Regions from separate parts of the Burkholderia sp. Ac-20345 genome, predicted to be linked through region 2. Evidence: predicted binding sites of a transcription regulator. Region 2 holds the regulator's gene; the other holds the start of a gene.

Region 1 (6,644 bases), on a different contig from region 2:
GGCCTGCGGCTCGTCAACTACACGCACCCGCCGTACCGCGACAGCCTCGCGCAGCTGTTCCGCGACCATCCGGACGCCGCGCTCGGCGGCGCGCTGCTGGCACGCGGCACCGAGGGCGAAGCCGTTGCCGATACGCGGCGCCAGGTGCAGGTCGACTGGCTGCACGACGGCGTGTGCGACACGCTGATCGAGGCCGAGCGCTCGTCGACCGATGCGCCCCCTGTCGCCCTGCCCGAATCGCGCGACGCGGCCACGACGGCGGCGTGGACGGACGCCGTATTGCGCGGCGAGCTGCCGGTGCCCGACACGGTCGCCCGGCAGGTCGCGACGATCGTGCAGATCGCCCGCATCGCGCGCTGACGGCACGCTCGCGAACCGGCCCCGCTTGCAGGGCATTTGACACGCGAGCGCATCCTGGCATAGAGTTGCCGTCATGCGTTCCTTTCCGAACACCCTCCGAATTACCTCCGGCCGCCTAGCGCGGCCGCTATCGCTACGACTAGCCTAAGGCTGTCGTAGCGCCGTGTGCTGTCCGCACGGTCCCTCCCAGCAGTTCCTCGCAGTACCCCTCTCGTAGTTTTTACAACCCGAAGTCGTCAGCATTCGTCCGTCTATCCGTCGGCCGACTCGCGAAGATCATCCGCATCCGCAGCGCGTTCACGTGCCGCGGAGCGAGGCAGCGCCAACCGTCGCCCATGCCGCCCGTCTTCGCTCACGACTTGAGACCCGAGGTCCAGAAGATGCAGCGCAATCCGCAAGACAAGTACCGTCCGTTCGAGCCCGTCCGCCTCAATGGCCGCAAATGGCCGTCGCGCACCATCGAGCGCGCGCCCGTCTGGATGAGCACCGACCTGCGCGACGGCAACCAGTCGCTGATCGAGCCGATGAGCATCGAGCAGAAGCTCGAGTTCTTCGAGATGCTGGTTGCGATCGGGTTCAAGGAGATCGAAGTCGGTTTTCCGTCGGCGTCGCAAACCGACTTCGATTTCGTCCGCAAGCTGATCGACGACAAGCGGATTCCCGACGACGTGACGATCGAAGTGCTCGTGCAGGCGCGCGAAGACCTGATCGCCCGCACGTTCGACGCGCTCGAAGGCGTACCGCGCGCGATCGTGCACCTGTACAACGCGGTCTGCCCGTCGTTCCGCCGCATCGTGTTCGGGATGTCGAAGGCCGACGTGAAGGCGCTCGCGATCGACGGCACGCGCATCATCAAGGAACACGCCGCCGCGCGCCCCGACACGCAGTGGACCTTCCAGTACTCGCCGGAAACCTTCAGCATGACCGAGCTGACGTTCGCGCGCGAGATCTGCGACGCGGTCGCGCAGACCTGGCGGCCGACCCGCGACCACAAGATGATCGTCAACCTGCCGGCCACCGTCGAAGCCGCGGGCCCGAACGTGTTCGCCGACCAGATCGAGTGGATGGACCGCAACCTCGCGTATCGCGACAGCATCGTGCTGTCCGTGCATCCGCACAACGATCGTGGCACCGCGGTCGCGGCAGCCGAACTCGCGCTGCTCGCGGGCGCCGACCGCATCGAAGGCTGCCTGTTCGGCAACGGCGAACGCACCGGCAACGTCGATCTCGTCACGCTTGCGCTGAATCTCTACACGCAAGGCATCGATCCGGGCCTCGATTTCTCCGACATCGATGCCGTGCGCCGCGTCGTCGAACGCTGCAACCAGATTCCCGTGCATCCGCGCCATCCGTACGCAGGCGACCTCGTGTTCACCGCCTTCTCGGGCTCGCACCAGGACGCGATCCGCAAGGGCTTCGCGCAACAGCGCCCCGACGCGGCCTGGGAAGTGCCGTACCTGCCCATCGACCCGGCCGATCTCGGCCGCAGCTACGACGCCGTGATCCGCGTGAATAGCCAGTCCGGCAAGGGTGGTGCCACGTTCCTGCTCGAGCGCGGGATGGGCTTCACGCCGACGCGCCGCGTGCAGATCGAATTCAGCCATGCGGTGCAGACGCTTGCCGACGCATCCGGCGAGGAAGTGACGGGCGACGCGATCTGCGCGCTGTTCGCGCGCGAATTCTTCGACACCGACGGGCCGGCCGCGCGTCACGGCAGCGGCGCGTGCTGGCAGACCCGCGAGATCGCGGCGGCGCCGGCGGCGGACACGACGCCCGACGATGCGGTGCGACGCTTTGCCGCGGCGTTCGCGGCCACCGCCGGCGCGGCGATCGACGTCGCGTCGTGCGAACACGCGCGCACCACGGACGGGCGGATCGCGGTATCGGTCGGCTGCCGGGTCGGCGATGCACCGCTGCGGCACGGCGTCGGCCTGCACGCCGATGCGGCGAGCGCCGCGCTCGATGCGGTCGTCAGCGCGATCAACCGCTCGGCCTGGCACTGCGCGGATCGCCGCGCGGCGGCCTGAGCGCCAGGTTCCGCTTCAGGGTTCCAACGTCAGCGAGCGGGGCGTGACCGCCCGTGCGCCGCGCGATCCGCGCCGCACGAGGCAGCAAAAAGCGGCCCAGAAGGCCGCTTCGGTCGGGACGTGAAAAGGAGCGCCACGCGCGCTCATGTCTCGGTCGCGCACCGCGTCGCCTGCCACGCGAACAGGCTCCAGCGCCCCTGTTCGTGGGTGTGGACGGAGGTATACGCAATCGGGAAGACCAGGCCGCCGTTGTTCGTTTCCATCTCGATCAACGCGCGCCCGGTGACGATGCAGGTCTCATCGCCGACGGGCAGCACGTCCTGCGACTGGATTTCGATCTGGCGATAGCGGCGGCGGCCGGCGACGATGGCGTCGATGAACTGCTGCTTGGTTTCGCGTTTGCCGTTGGTGTGCACGAAGAACACCTTGTCCGACAAAAGCGCGTCGAGCGCCTCGCCGTCCCCGTCCACCATCGCCCGGAACCGATCGCGCTCGAGCGCGCGGATCGCATCGACCACCTTCGCCATCGCCTGACTCCTCGGCAACGCGCACGCCGTGCGCGGGCATGCGGATCAGAAGTTGTACTGCAAGTAGAACTGGTGGAAATTTATACCAGGATTCGGCTCTTTGATACCCGCGTTAGACACATGTTCAAAACGGTAGCCGACCTGATACTGTTGCCGTTGGCCGAACTGCACGCCCACTCCCGCCGTCGGCGCGAACTGGAACGCAGTCCCCATCGAGAAGCGATCCGAAATCGTCGGGTGCGTCAGCAGCCGGATGCCGCCGCCGGCCTCGATGAACGGGCGGATCTCCCCGGCGCTCTTGATGAAGCGGAACATCGGCGTCACGCCGAATTCGCCGATGCTGCTGTGGACGTTGCCGCCCGTGTGCCAGTAGCCGGCGTGCCCTTCGACCACGAACGCAAAGTGCCAGCCGCCGATTTCCCACCAGTTCCAGCCCGGATCCCACACCACGCCGAGATCGCCCTTGTCGACCCCGTGGCGATCCGAAAAACCGCCGCCCGCCTGAATCCCCCACCGATCCGCGCATGCCGCACCCGATCCGCCCAGAAGGGACGCCGCCAGCATCGCGTGCAGCGCAAGCCGGCTGCGAGGCCGGCGATTCTTCTTATTGTTCATCTGACACTCCAACTTTGTGGGTTGAATGGAGCCTGCCGCTTCGGCCGGCTCGAGCGAACTGAATGGTATGGTAAAGGACTTTTCGGATCGGCATCACAAAGCGAAATGGCTTCCTTCCAAAACGACAAAAATTGAAATCGTCTACTGATTACCATCAGAAACAACGGCTTACGGAACTTCGCTTCGCTCCCTCTGTCGCAGAATAGACTATCGACTCCACTGGCTCGATAGAAAAAGCGGGAACTCCGATGCCCACGCTTGCTCTAAGGAATTAGCACTCGGATTACGGGAGTGCTAAGATGGCCCACGGAATTTCATTCGAGACCGGGGGTTTGTCCCTGATTCCAAAGGAGTTTTTTTAGTGAGCAATGCCCTGACCCTCCCGAACACCCTGAGCCCGACGCCGGCCAAGGCCGCATCGGCAGGCTCGCTGGCGCTCGCAGCTCAATCGATGTTGCCGGGCCAGCTTGGCAACATCGACGCGTATATCCAGGCCGTCAATCGCATTCCGCTGCTGACGGTCGAAGAGGAACGCCAGTACGCGACCGAATTCCGCGAAGGCAACAACCTCGACTCGGCACGCCGCCTCGTGCTGTCGCACCTGCGGCTCGTCGTGTCGATCTCGCGCAACTATCTCGGCTACGGCCTGCCGCACGGCGACCTGATCCAGGAAGGCAACATCGGCCTGATGAAGGCCGTGAAGCGCTTCGATCCGGCCCAGAACGTGCGCCTCGTGTCGTACGCGATCCACTGGATCAAGGCCGAGATCCACGAGTACATCCTGCGCAACTGGCGCACGGTGAAGGTCGCGACGACGAAGGCGCAGCGCAAGCTGTTCTTCAACCTGCGCAGCCACAAGAAGGGCCTGCAGGCGATGACGCCCGAGGAAATCGACGGCCTCGCGAAGGAACTCAACGTCAAGCGCGAAGACGTGACCGAAATGGAAACGCGCCTGTCGGGCGGCGACATCGCGCTCGAAGGGCAGGTCGAAGACGGCGAGGAGTCGTACGCGCCGATCGCCTACCTGGCCGACTCGCACAACGAACCGACCGCCGTGCTCGCCGCGCGTCAGCGCGACACGCTGCAGACGGACGGCATCGCGCAGGCACTCGACGCACTCGACGCGCGCAGCCGCCGCATCATCGAGGCGCGCTGGCTGCACGTCGACGACGACGGCTCGGGCGGCTCGACGCTGCACGATCTCGCTGCCGAGTTCGGTGTGTCGGCGGAACGCATCCGCCAGATCGAAGCGAGCGCGATGAAAAAGATGCGCACCGCCCTCGCCGAATACGCGTAAATCGCTGCGATTTAGAGCGCCTCATCGAAAACCGCTGCCCGACCGGCAGCGGTTTTTTTTCGCCTGTCTTTTCCCCTGCTTTTCATTCGCTTCTTCGATCGCTTCTCCGATCGTTTCCCCGCTCGTTTCTTCACGCGCTTCAGTGCGGATTAATTGACCTGATTCGTCAGGTAATAGGCAGTTTCCGGGCCCCTTCCGCATAACCTTGATCTGCCTCAAGTTTCGGCTCGTGTTTCGCGACGGTCTGCCGCAGCGCAGCACTCGGCATCGGAAAGCCGTCCTTTTAAAATTGGCATGTCAGGCGCAAAAGGATTAAAACAGCTTCACGGCCGTCATATATCCGACGTAAAGTCGCCCCAAATCAGACCTAAATCGATTCAGGATAATCGCCTTGATCTCGATCAATAAAGAGCCTGCGCCGCCTCCCCCACGGCCGGCCGGAACGATCGGCTGGCGCGCGCGCATCGCCGCGTGGGCACGCGGCCCGACCCTCGCCCGCGACATCACCCTGGTGCTGATCGTCAAGCTGATCCTCCTGATGTCGCTCAAATACGCATTCTTCAATCATCCGCAGGCCGAGCACATGTCGTTGCCGCCTGCCGCCGTCGCCGAGAAGCTGCTCTCGGTACCGGCGCCTGCACCCACCGAGGGAGACCACCATGATAAGTAGCGAAGTCGTCGATCTGTCGCGTCTGCAGTTCGGCATCACGGCGCTCTACCACTTCCTGTTCGTGCCGCTGACGCTCGGCCTGTCCTGGCTGCTCGTCATCATGGAAGCTGTTTACGTGATGACCGGCAAGCAGGTCTACAAGGACATGACCCAGTTCTGGGGCAAGCTGTTCGGGATCAACTTTGCGATGGGCGTGACCACCGGCATCACGCTCGAATTCCAGTTCGGCACGAACTGGTCGTACTACTCGCACTATGTCGGCGACATCTTCGGCGTGCCGCTCGCGGTCGAAGGCCTGATGGCGTTCTTCCTCGAATCGACGTTCGTCGGCCTGTTCTTCTTCGGCTGGAACCGCCTGTCGAAGGTCAAGCACCTGATGGTCACGTTCCTCGTCGCGCTGGGTTCGAACCTCTCCGCGCTGTGGATCCTCGTTGCGAACGGCTGGATGAACAACCCGGTCGGCGCGGAGTTCAACTACCAGACGATGCGCATGGAGATGACGAGCCTGTTCGACGTGCTGTTCAACCCCGTCGCGCAGGTGAAGTTCGTGCACACGGTGTCGGCCGGCTACGTGTCGGCGGCGATGTTCGTACTCGGCGTGTCGTCGTGGTACCTGCTGAAGAAGCGCGATGTCGACTTCGCGCTGCGCTCGTTCGCGGTCGCGGCCGGCTTCGGCCTCGCGGCGACGCTGTGCGTGATCGTGCTCGGCGACGAATCGGGCTATACGACCGGCGAAGTGCAGAAGATGAAGCTCGCCGCGATCGAATCCGAATGGGAAACGCAGCCGGCACCCGCATCGTTCACGCTGATCGGCATTCCGAACCAGGAAGCACAGCGCACCGACTACGCGATCAAGATCCCGTATGCGCTCGGCCTGATCGCGACGCGCTCGATCGACGAACCGGTGATCGGCCTGCGCGAGCTCGCGAAGCACAGCGAGGAGCACATCCAGAGCGGGATGGTCGCGTACGGCGCGCTGCAGAAGATCAAGCAGGGTGACACGAGCGACGCAACCCGCGCGCTGTTCGACCAGCACAAGCAGTATCTCGGCTACGGGCTGATGCTCAAGCAGTTCACGCCGAACGTGGTCGATGCGACGCCCGAGCAGATCAAGGCCGCCGCGAAGAAGACGATCCCGCCGGTCGCGC
Region 2 (6,644 bases):
TGGGAGCACCAGGCGCTGACGCGTGCCCGCTACAGCGCGGGCGACGCGCAGGTCGGCGCGGACTTCGAGGCGATCCGCCAGCAGGTGCTGACGACGCCGCGCGACGGCGGCGTGCTCGCGAAGGAAATCGTCGACATGCGCGGCAAGGTGTTTGCCGGCCACCCGAACCAGACCGAGCTGTTCGACCTGAAGCACGATCGCGGCGGGATGGTCGATATCGAGTTCATCGTCCAGTACTGGGTGCTGCTGCACGCGTCGAGCGACGCCGAGCTGATCCGCAACACGGGCAACATCGCGCTGCTGCGCGAGGTCGCGCGCTTCGGGCTGATGGGCGAGGACGAGGCCGAGCGCGTCGGCGCGGCGTACCGCAAGTACCGGAAGCTGCAACACAAGCTGCGGCTCGACGGGATGGAGAAGGCGCGGGTCGATCCGGCCGTGGTGGCCGACGAGCGTGAGGCCGTGACGGCGCTGTGGACGCGCGTGTTCGGGGCGGTTGAAACGGACAGTTGAAACGGCCGTTCGATGCGGTGCGGCAGGGTGGACGCGATTGCGCCACCGTGCCAAAAAAAGACCGGCGCGTGCGCCGGTCTTTTTGCGTTCGGTGAACGGATAACGGGTGGCCGGCGTCAGGCCGCCAGCATTTCCTTCGCGTGCTTGCGCGTCGTGGCCGTGATCTCGAGGCCGCCGAGCATCCGCGCGACTTCCTCGATCCGGTTGGCGCGGTCGAGTGCGACGACGGTCGACACCGTACCGCCACGGTCGTCGGCGCCTTTTGCGACCTGGAAGTGATGGTCGCCGCGCGCGGCGACCTGCGGCAGGTGCGTCACGCACAGCACCTGGCGATCGCGCCCGAGCTGGTGCAGCAGGCGGCCGACCACTTCGGCGACGCCGCCGCCGATCCCCGTATCGACTTCGTCGAAGATCAGCGTCGGCGTCGGGCTCGCCGCGCTGGCGATCACCGCGAGCGCGAGGCTGATCCGCGCGAGCTCGCCGCCCGACGCCACCTTCGCGAGCGGCCGCAGCGGCACGCCAGGGTGCCCGGCGACCCGGAATTCGACCTGCTCGAGCCCGTGCGGGCCGCCATCGGCGAGCGGCACGAGCGCGACTTCGAAGCTCCCGCCCGCCATCGACAGTTCCTGCATGCCGGTCGTGACGGCCGTGCCGAGCGTCCTGGCGGCCTGCGTGCGTGCCTTGGACAGGTGTTTTGCGTCGGCGAGATAGGCTTCCCGCGCCTTGGCCTGCACCGCTTCGAGCGCGCCAAGATCGGCCGCCGCATCCAGCGCGGCGAGCTGCGCGCGGCGTGCCGCGTGTTCTTCGTGCAGCGTGTCGGGCGGCAAGCGGAACTTGCGGGCTGTCGAGTGCAGCGCATCGAGGCGTGTTTCGACCTGCGCGAGCCGTTCGGGGTCGAGATCGACGCGCTGCGCATAGTGCGACAGCGAATAGACGGCTTCCTGCAACTGGATCTCGGCCGGCTCCAGCGACGCGAGCGCATCGCCGAGCGTGGTGTCGTAGTCGGCGAGGCTGCGCAGCTTCGACACGATCGCGCCGAGTTGCGCGAGCATCGCGTCGTCGGACTCGGACAGCGCGTTGAGCGCACCGCGCACGCCTTCGATCAGGTTCGCGGAATGCGACAGGCGCTTGTGCTCGTTGCTGACTTCGTCCCATTCGCCGGGCTGTGGCGCGAGCTTGTCGAGCTCGGCGAGCTGCCAGGCGAGCTTTTCGCGTTCGAGCTGCAACTCGCGCTCGTGCGCTTTTGCCACCTCGATCGCCTGCGTCGCGTCGCGCCACACGCGCCATGCGCGCGCGACGTTCGCCGCATCGGCGACGAGCCCCGCGTGCGTATCGAACAGCTCGCGCTGCGCGTCGGGCCGCATCAGCAGCTGGTGCGCATGCTGGCCGTGGATGTCGACGAGCATTTCGCCGAGCTCGCGCAGTTGCGCGAGCGTCGCGCTGGTGCCGTTGATGAACGCGCGCGACCGGCCGCTCACATCGATCACGCGGCGCAGCATCACGGTGTCCTCGGTGTCGAACGCGTGTTCGTCGAGCCAGCGCGCGACGCGGTCGTGCGGCGTGAATTCGGCGGTGATGTCGGCGCGGCCGCAGCCAGTGCGCACGACGCTCGCGTCGGAACGTTCGCCGAGGGCGAGGGCGAGGGCGTCGATCAGGATCGATTTCCCGGCGCCGGTTTCGCCGGAAAAGACGGAAAAGCCGCTGTCGAATTCGAGATCGAGCGCGGCGACGATGACGAAGTCGCGGATCGAGAGGTGGCGGAGCATGGTGTCGGGCGGAGCGGCGTCAGGACGCCTTGTCGTCTTCGTTCGAGGCGTGTTCGTTCCAGTGCAGCTTCTTGCGCAGCGTCGCGTAGTAGCTGTAGCCGATCGGGTGCAGGAACGGCACCGTGTGCTTCGAGCGGCGCACCTCGATCGTGTCGTTCAGCTCGAGCGCGGTGAACGACTGCATGTCGAAGTTCACGTTGACGTCGCGCCCGCCGACGATCTGGATCGCGATTTTCGAATCGTCGGGCAGCACGATCGGCCGGTTCGACAGCGCGTGCGGCGCGATCGGCACGAGCACGATGCCCGCCAGCTGCGGATGGAGGATCGGGCCGGCCGACGACAGCGCGTAAGCGGTCGAGCCGGTCGGCGTGGCGACGATCAGGCCGTCCGAACGCTGGTTGTACATGTACCGGCCGTCGACCGATGCGCGCAGCTCGACCATCCCGGAGAAGCCGCTGCGGTTCACGACGACGTCGTTGAAGGCGATCGCGTGGTAGATCGGTTCGCCGTCGCGCATGATCCGGGCTTCGAGCAGCGCGCGCTCCTCGCGCTCGAACTTGCCCGACAGGATCACCGGGACGAGCGCCTGCATGTCGGCCGCCGCGATATCGGTGATGAAGCCGAGCCGCCCGTGGTTGATCCCGATCAGCGGTGTCTTGTACGGCGCGAGCTGACGGCCGATGCCGAGCATCGTGCCGTCGCCGCCCAGCACGACCGCCACGTCGGCGCGCGCCCCGATTTCGGCCGGGGTCAGCGCCGGGTAGCCGGTGATGCCGATCTCGCGCGCGGTCTCGGCTTCGAAGACGACCTCGAAGCCGCGCTTGGCGATGCAGGCGGCCAGCGTGGCGAGCGGCTCGGCGATGTTGGGCGTGTTGCTCCGGCCGACGAGCGCGACAGTGTTGAACTGATTACCGGTTTTCATGCCGGCATTACACCATAGCTCGTTGACGAAAAGAACCGGCTGTGCGGAGACGGGGCCGGATCGGGCCGGGCCGCGCATCGGTGGCCGCGCCACTCGCCGCGGTCGCGCGGTTGCGCTAAAATTTTCCACCATGCTAGATCCTCGCGCACGAACCCTCCTGAAAACCCTGATCGAACGGTATATCGCCGACGGTCAGCCAGTCGGATCGCGCACGTTGTCCCGTTACTCCGGGCTTGAGCTGAGCCCGGCGACGATCCGCAACGTGATGTCCGACCTGGAGGAGCTCGGCCTCGTGTCGAGCCCGCACACGTCGGCCGGCCGCGTGCCGACACCGCGGGGCTACCGGCTGTTCGTCGACACGATGCTGACGGTCGAGGCACCGATCGACGCCGAAGCCGTCGCGCGGCAGGTGCAGAACACGCTGCAGGCCGGCGAGCCGCAGCAGCGGGTCGTGGCGGCCGCCGCAAGCGTGCTGTCGAACCTGTCGCAGTTCGCGGGTGTCGTGCTCACGCCGCGCCGCAGCCACGTGTTCAAGCAGATCGAGTTCATGCGCCTGTCGGACAAGCGCATCCTGCTGATCATCGTCACGCCCGAGGGCGACGTGCAGAACCGGATGCTCGCGACGCCGCGCGACTACTCGCCGTCGCAGCTGACCGAGGCGTCCAATTACATCAACGCGCATTTCGCCGGGCTGTCGTTCGACGAGGTACGCCGCCGCCTGCGCGACGAGATCGACCAGTTGCGCGGCGACATGACCGCGCTGATGCATCTGGCGGTGACGGCCAGTACCGAGGTGCCCGACACCGAGGACACCGTGCTGATTTCCGGCGAGCGCAACCTGCTCGAGGTGGCGGATCTTTCCTCCGACATGGCTCGGCTGCGCAAGCTGTTCGACGTATTCGACCAAAAGACGGGCCTCCTGCAACTGCTCGACGTGTCGAGCCACGCCCAGGGCGTGCAGATCTTCATCGGCGGTGAATCGACGCTCGTGCCGATCGAGGAAATGAGCGTCGTCACCGCGCCTTACGAGGTGAACGGGCAGATCGTCGGCACGCTCGGCGTGATCGGCCCGACCCGCATGGCGTACAACCGCGTGATACCGATCGTCGACATCACCGCGCGCCTGCTGTCGCTCACGCTGAGCCAGCAGTAGCCTGCGATCGCCAGCCCGATCCCGCCCCGTCATCGTGCCGCGGCACCGCGCATGCCGGCAGTCGGCCGAACGGCCAGCCGACCGGCGCGAAGCGGCCCGCTATAATTGAGAGCCGTCCGGTCCCGTGCCCCGAGCACGTAATTGCCCATGCGTTTCGATCTTGAGCCGCCTTCGAGCATCGCGGCTGCCCATCGCATCGGCGTGCTGCTGATCAATCTCGGCACGCCCGACGCCCCTACGCCGCGCGCGGTGCGGCGCTACCTGGCCGAATTCCTGTCGGATCCGCGGGTCGTCGAGATTCCGCAGGCTGTCTGGCAGGTGCTGCTGCGCACGCTGATCCTGCCGCTGCGCGGCCGCGCGTCCGCGAAGAAATACGCTGCGGTCTGGATGCCCGAGGGCTCGCCGCTGCGCGTGTACACGGAGCGCCAGACCGACAGCGTGCGGCATCTGCTCACGTCGAACGGCTATCACGTGATGGTCGACTACGCGATGCGCTACGGCAGCCCGAACATTTCGCACGCGCTCGCGCAGTTCAAGCGCGCGGGCGTCGAGCGCGTGCTGCTGATGCCGATGTATCCCCAATACTCGGCGTCGACCACGGCCACCGCCTTCGACGCCGCCTTCGACGCGCTCGCACGCATGCGCAACCAGCCGGAAGTACGCACGGTGCGGCATTACGCCGACCATCCGGCCTATATCCACGCGCTGGCCGAGCAGGTGCGCCAGTACTGGGCGCAGCACGGCCGGCCCGACTTTGCGTCCGGCGACAAGCTCGTGCTGAGCTTTCACGGCGTGCCGAAGCGCACGCTCGACCTTGGCGACCCCTATCACGATCAGTGCCAGCAGACGGGCGCGCTGCTGATGGCCGCGCTCGGGCTGTCGACGACCGAGTGCCGCGTCACCTTCCAGTCGCGCTTCGGCAAGGCCGAATGGCTGCAGCCTTACACCGCGCCGACGCTGCGCGAGTTCGGCGAGGCCGGCGTGCGGCGGGCCGACGTGTTCTGTCCCGGTTTCACGGCCGACTGCCTGGAGACGATCGAGGAGATCGGCATGGAAGTGCGCGACGAGTTCCTCGCCGGCGGCGGCAAGGCGTTCCACCGCATTCCTTGCCTGAACGGCGCGCCCGCGTGGATCGGCGCGCTCGGCGAGATCGTCGCCGAGAATCTGCAGGGCTGGCCGGTCAGGGCCGCGCAGCCCGAAACGGTGAGTTGAGATGAAACGATCCCCACGCTCACTTCGTTCACTGCCCCCCGAGGGGGCGGTCAGCCTCCTTGGGGCGGCCCGGCGGAGGCTGCGATGAATTTCAAGATTTCGACCGAACCGGGCGCGAAGCTGCGCATCGACAAATGGCTGTGGGCGGCCCGGTTTTTCAAGACGCGCTCGCTCGCGACCGATGCGGTCGACAAGGGGCACGTGAAGATCGGCGGCGCGGCGGTCAAGCCGGCGAAGGAAGTGCGTGTGGGAGACGAGGTCGAGATTGCGATCGACGGCATCGTCTGGCACATTGCCGTGCTCGGCGTGTGCGACGTGCGCGGGCCGGCGAGCGTCGCGCAGACGCTTTACGCGGAAACGGAAGCGGGGCGGGCCGCGCGGCTCGCCGAACTGGAGCGGCGCCGCACGTATCGCGAGCCGGCGGCTGAATTGCACGGCCGGCCGACGAAGCGCGACCGGCGCATCATCGACAGATTTTCTGGTGGGAGCTGAACATCTGGTCGAACGTCGCCCGCGCGCTCCCGTATTCGGTCGTGCGGTCGGTGACGGCTCCCGACAGGCAGATGGTGGTGGTGCCGGCAATGAGTACCAGCGCGACCACCGATATCGCAAAGGTCAGTTTCACGGTACTCCCCTCGAGAAGACGGGTGAAAGTGGCGCCAGGTGGATGTCAGGCGACGGTCAGCTAGGGGTAAACACGCTTTTCCGACGCTTGAGTGGAGTGTAGTGCAGCGGGCCTGTGCCAAGCTAGTACTTGCCAGGTAAGCGTTGTTACAGCCCGTTTCGCCCGAACTGGCGGACTATGCGGGCGATGCCCCGGCGTGAAGCGCGGTTGTTTCGCGGCATTGGAGAATGCCGGCGAATAACCCTCTTGAAATCGTAGTTTTCACCCTTATTTGCACCAGCAATGTGCGGTGCTGCCGGGTATACGGTCCGGCGGTTGCCGATTTGGCTTCAACCTCTAATCGACTTTCAGCGACATGGAAAACACGCAAGAGAACCCGGCTACCCAATCGGCCGAAGACATCGGCAGCGAGAAGCAGGCGGCGCAAGGCGCCGCTCCCGCCGCCGAAGCAGCCGA

What was found. The regulator HrcA, encoded in region 2, represses chaperone genes, less so after heat shock. The targets are predictions, from matches to a motif close to TTAGCACTCNNNNNNNNNGAGTGCTAA.
Region 1: rpoH (RNA polymerase sigma factor RpoH) is a predicted target of HrcA. The motif match lies at 3,801-3,827, and genes of this name have one in related genera.

What each region holds. Positions count from the first base shown of each region.
Region 1 is NZ_JAAGPO010000183.1:2,434-9,077, reverse strand. Features, by position in the region: gene ybiB (DNA-binding protein YbiB) at 1-360, shown strand, start outside; gene leuA (2-isopropylmalate synthase) at 741-2,387, shown strand; gene G3O06_RS37815 (nuclear transport factor 2 family protein) at 2,531-2,914, opposite strand; gene G3O06_RS37810 (acyloxyacyl hydrolase) at 2,960-3,529, opposite strand; gene rpoH (RNA polymerase sigma factor RpoH) at 3,891-4,826, shown strand; gene G3O06_RS37800 (hypothetical protein) at 4,848-5,045, opposite strand; gene cydP (cytochrome oxidase putative small subunit CydP) at 5,212-5,496, shown strand; gene G3O06_RS37790 (cytochrome ubiquinol oxidase subunit I) at 5,486-6,644, shown strand, end outside.
Region 2 is NZ_JAAGPO010000061.1:2,168-8,811, forward strand. Features, by position in the region: partial or broken gene glnE (bifunctional [glutamate--ammonia ligase]-adenylyl-L-tyrosine phosphorylase/[glutamate--ammonia-ligase] adenylyltransferase) at 1-510, shown strand, start outside; gene recN (DNA repair protein RecN) at 627-2,276, opposite strand; gene G3O06_RS22040 (NAD kinase) at 2,296-3,198, opposite strand; gene hrcA (heat-inducible transcriptional repressor HrcA) at 3,329-4,351, shown strand; gene hemH (ferrochelatase) at 4,499-5,563, shown strand; gene G3O06_RS22055 (RNA-binding S4 domain-containing protein) at 5,648-6,055, shown strand; gene G3O06_RS22060 (hypothetical protein) at 6,027-6,188, opposite strand; gene grpE (nucleotide exchange factor GrpE) at 6,544-6,644, shown strand, end outside.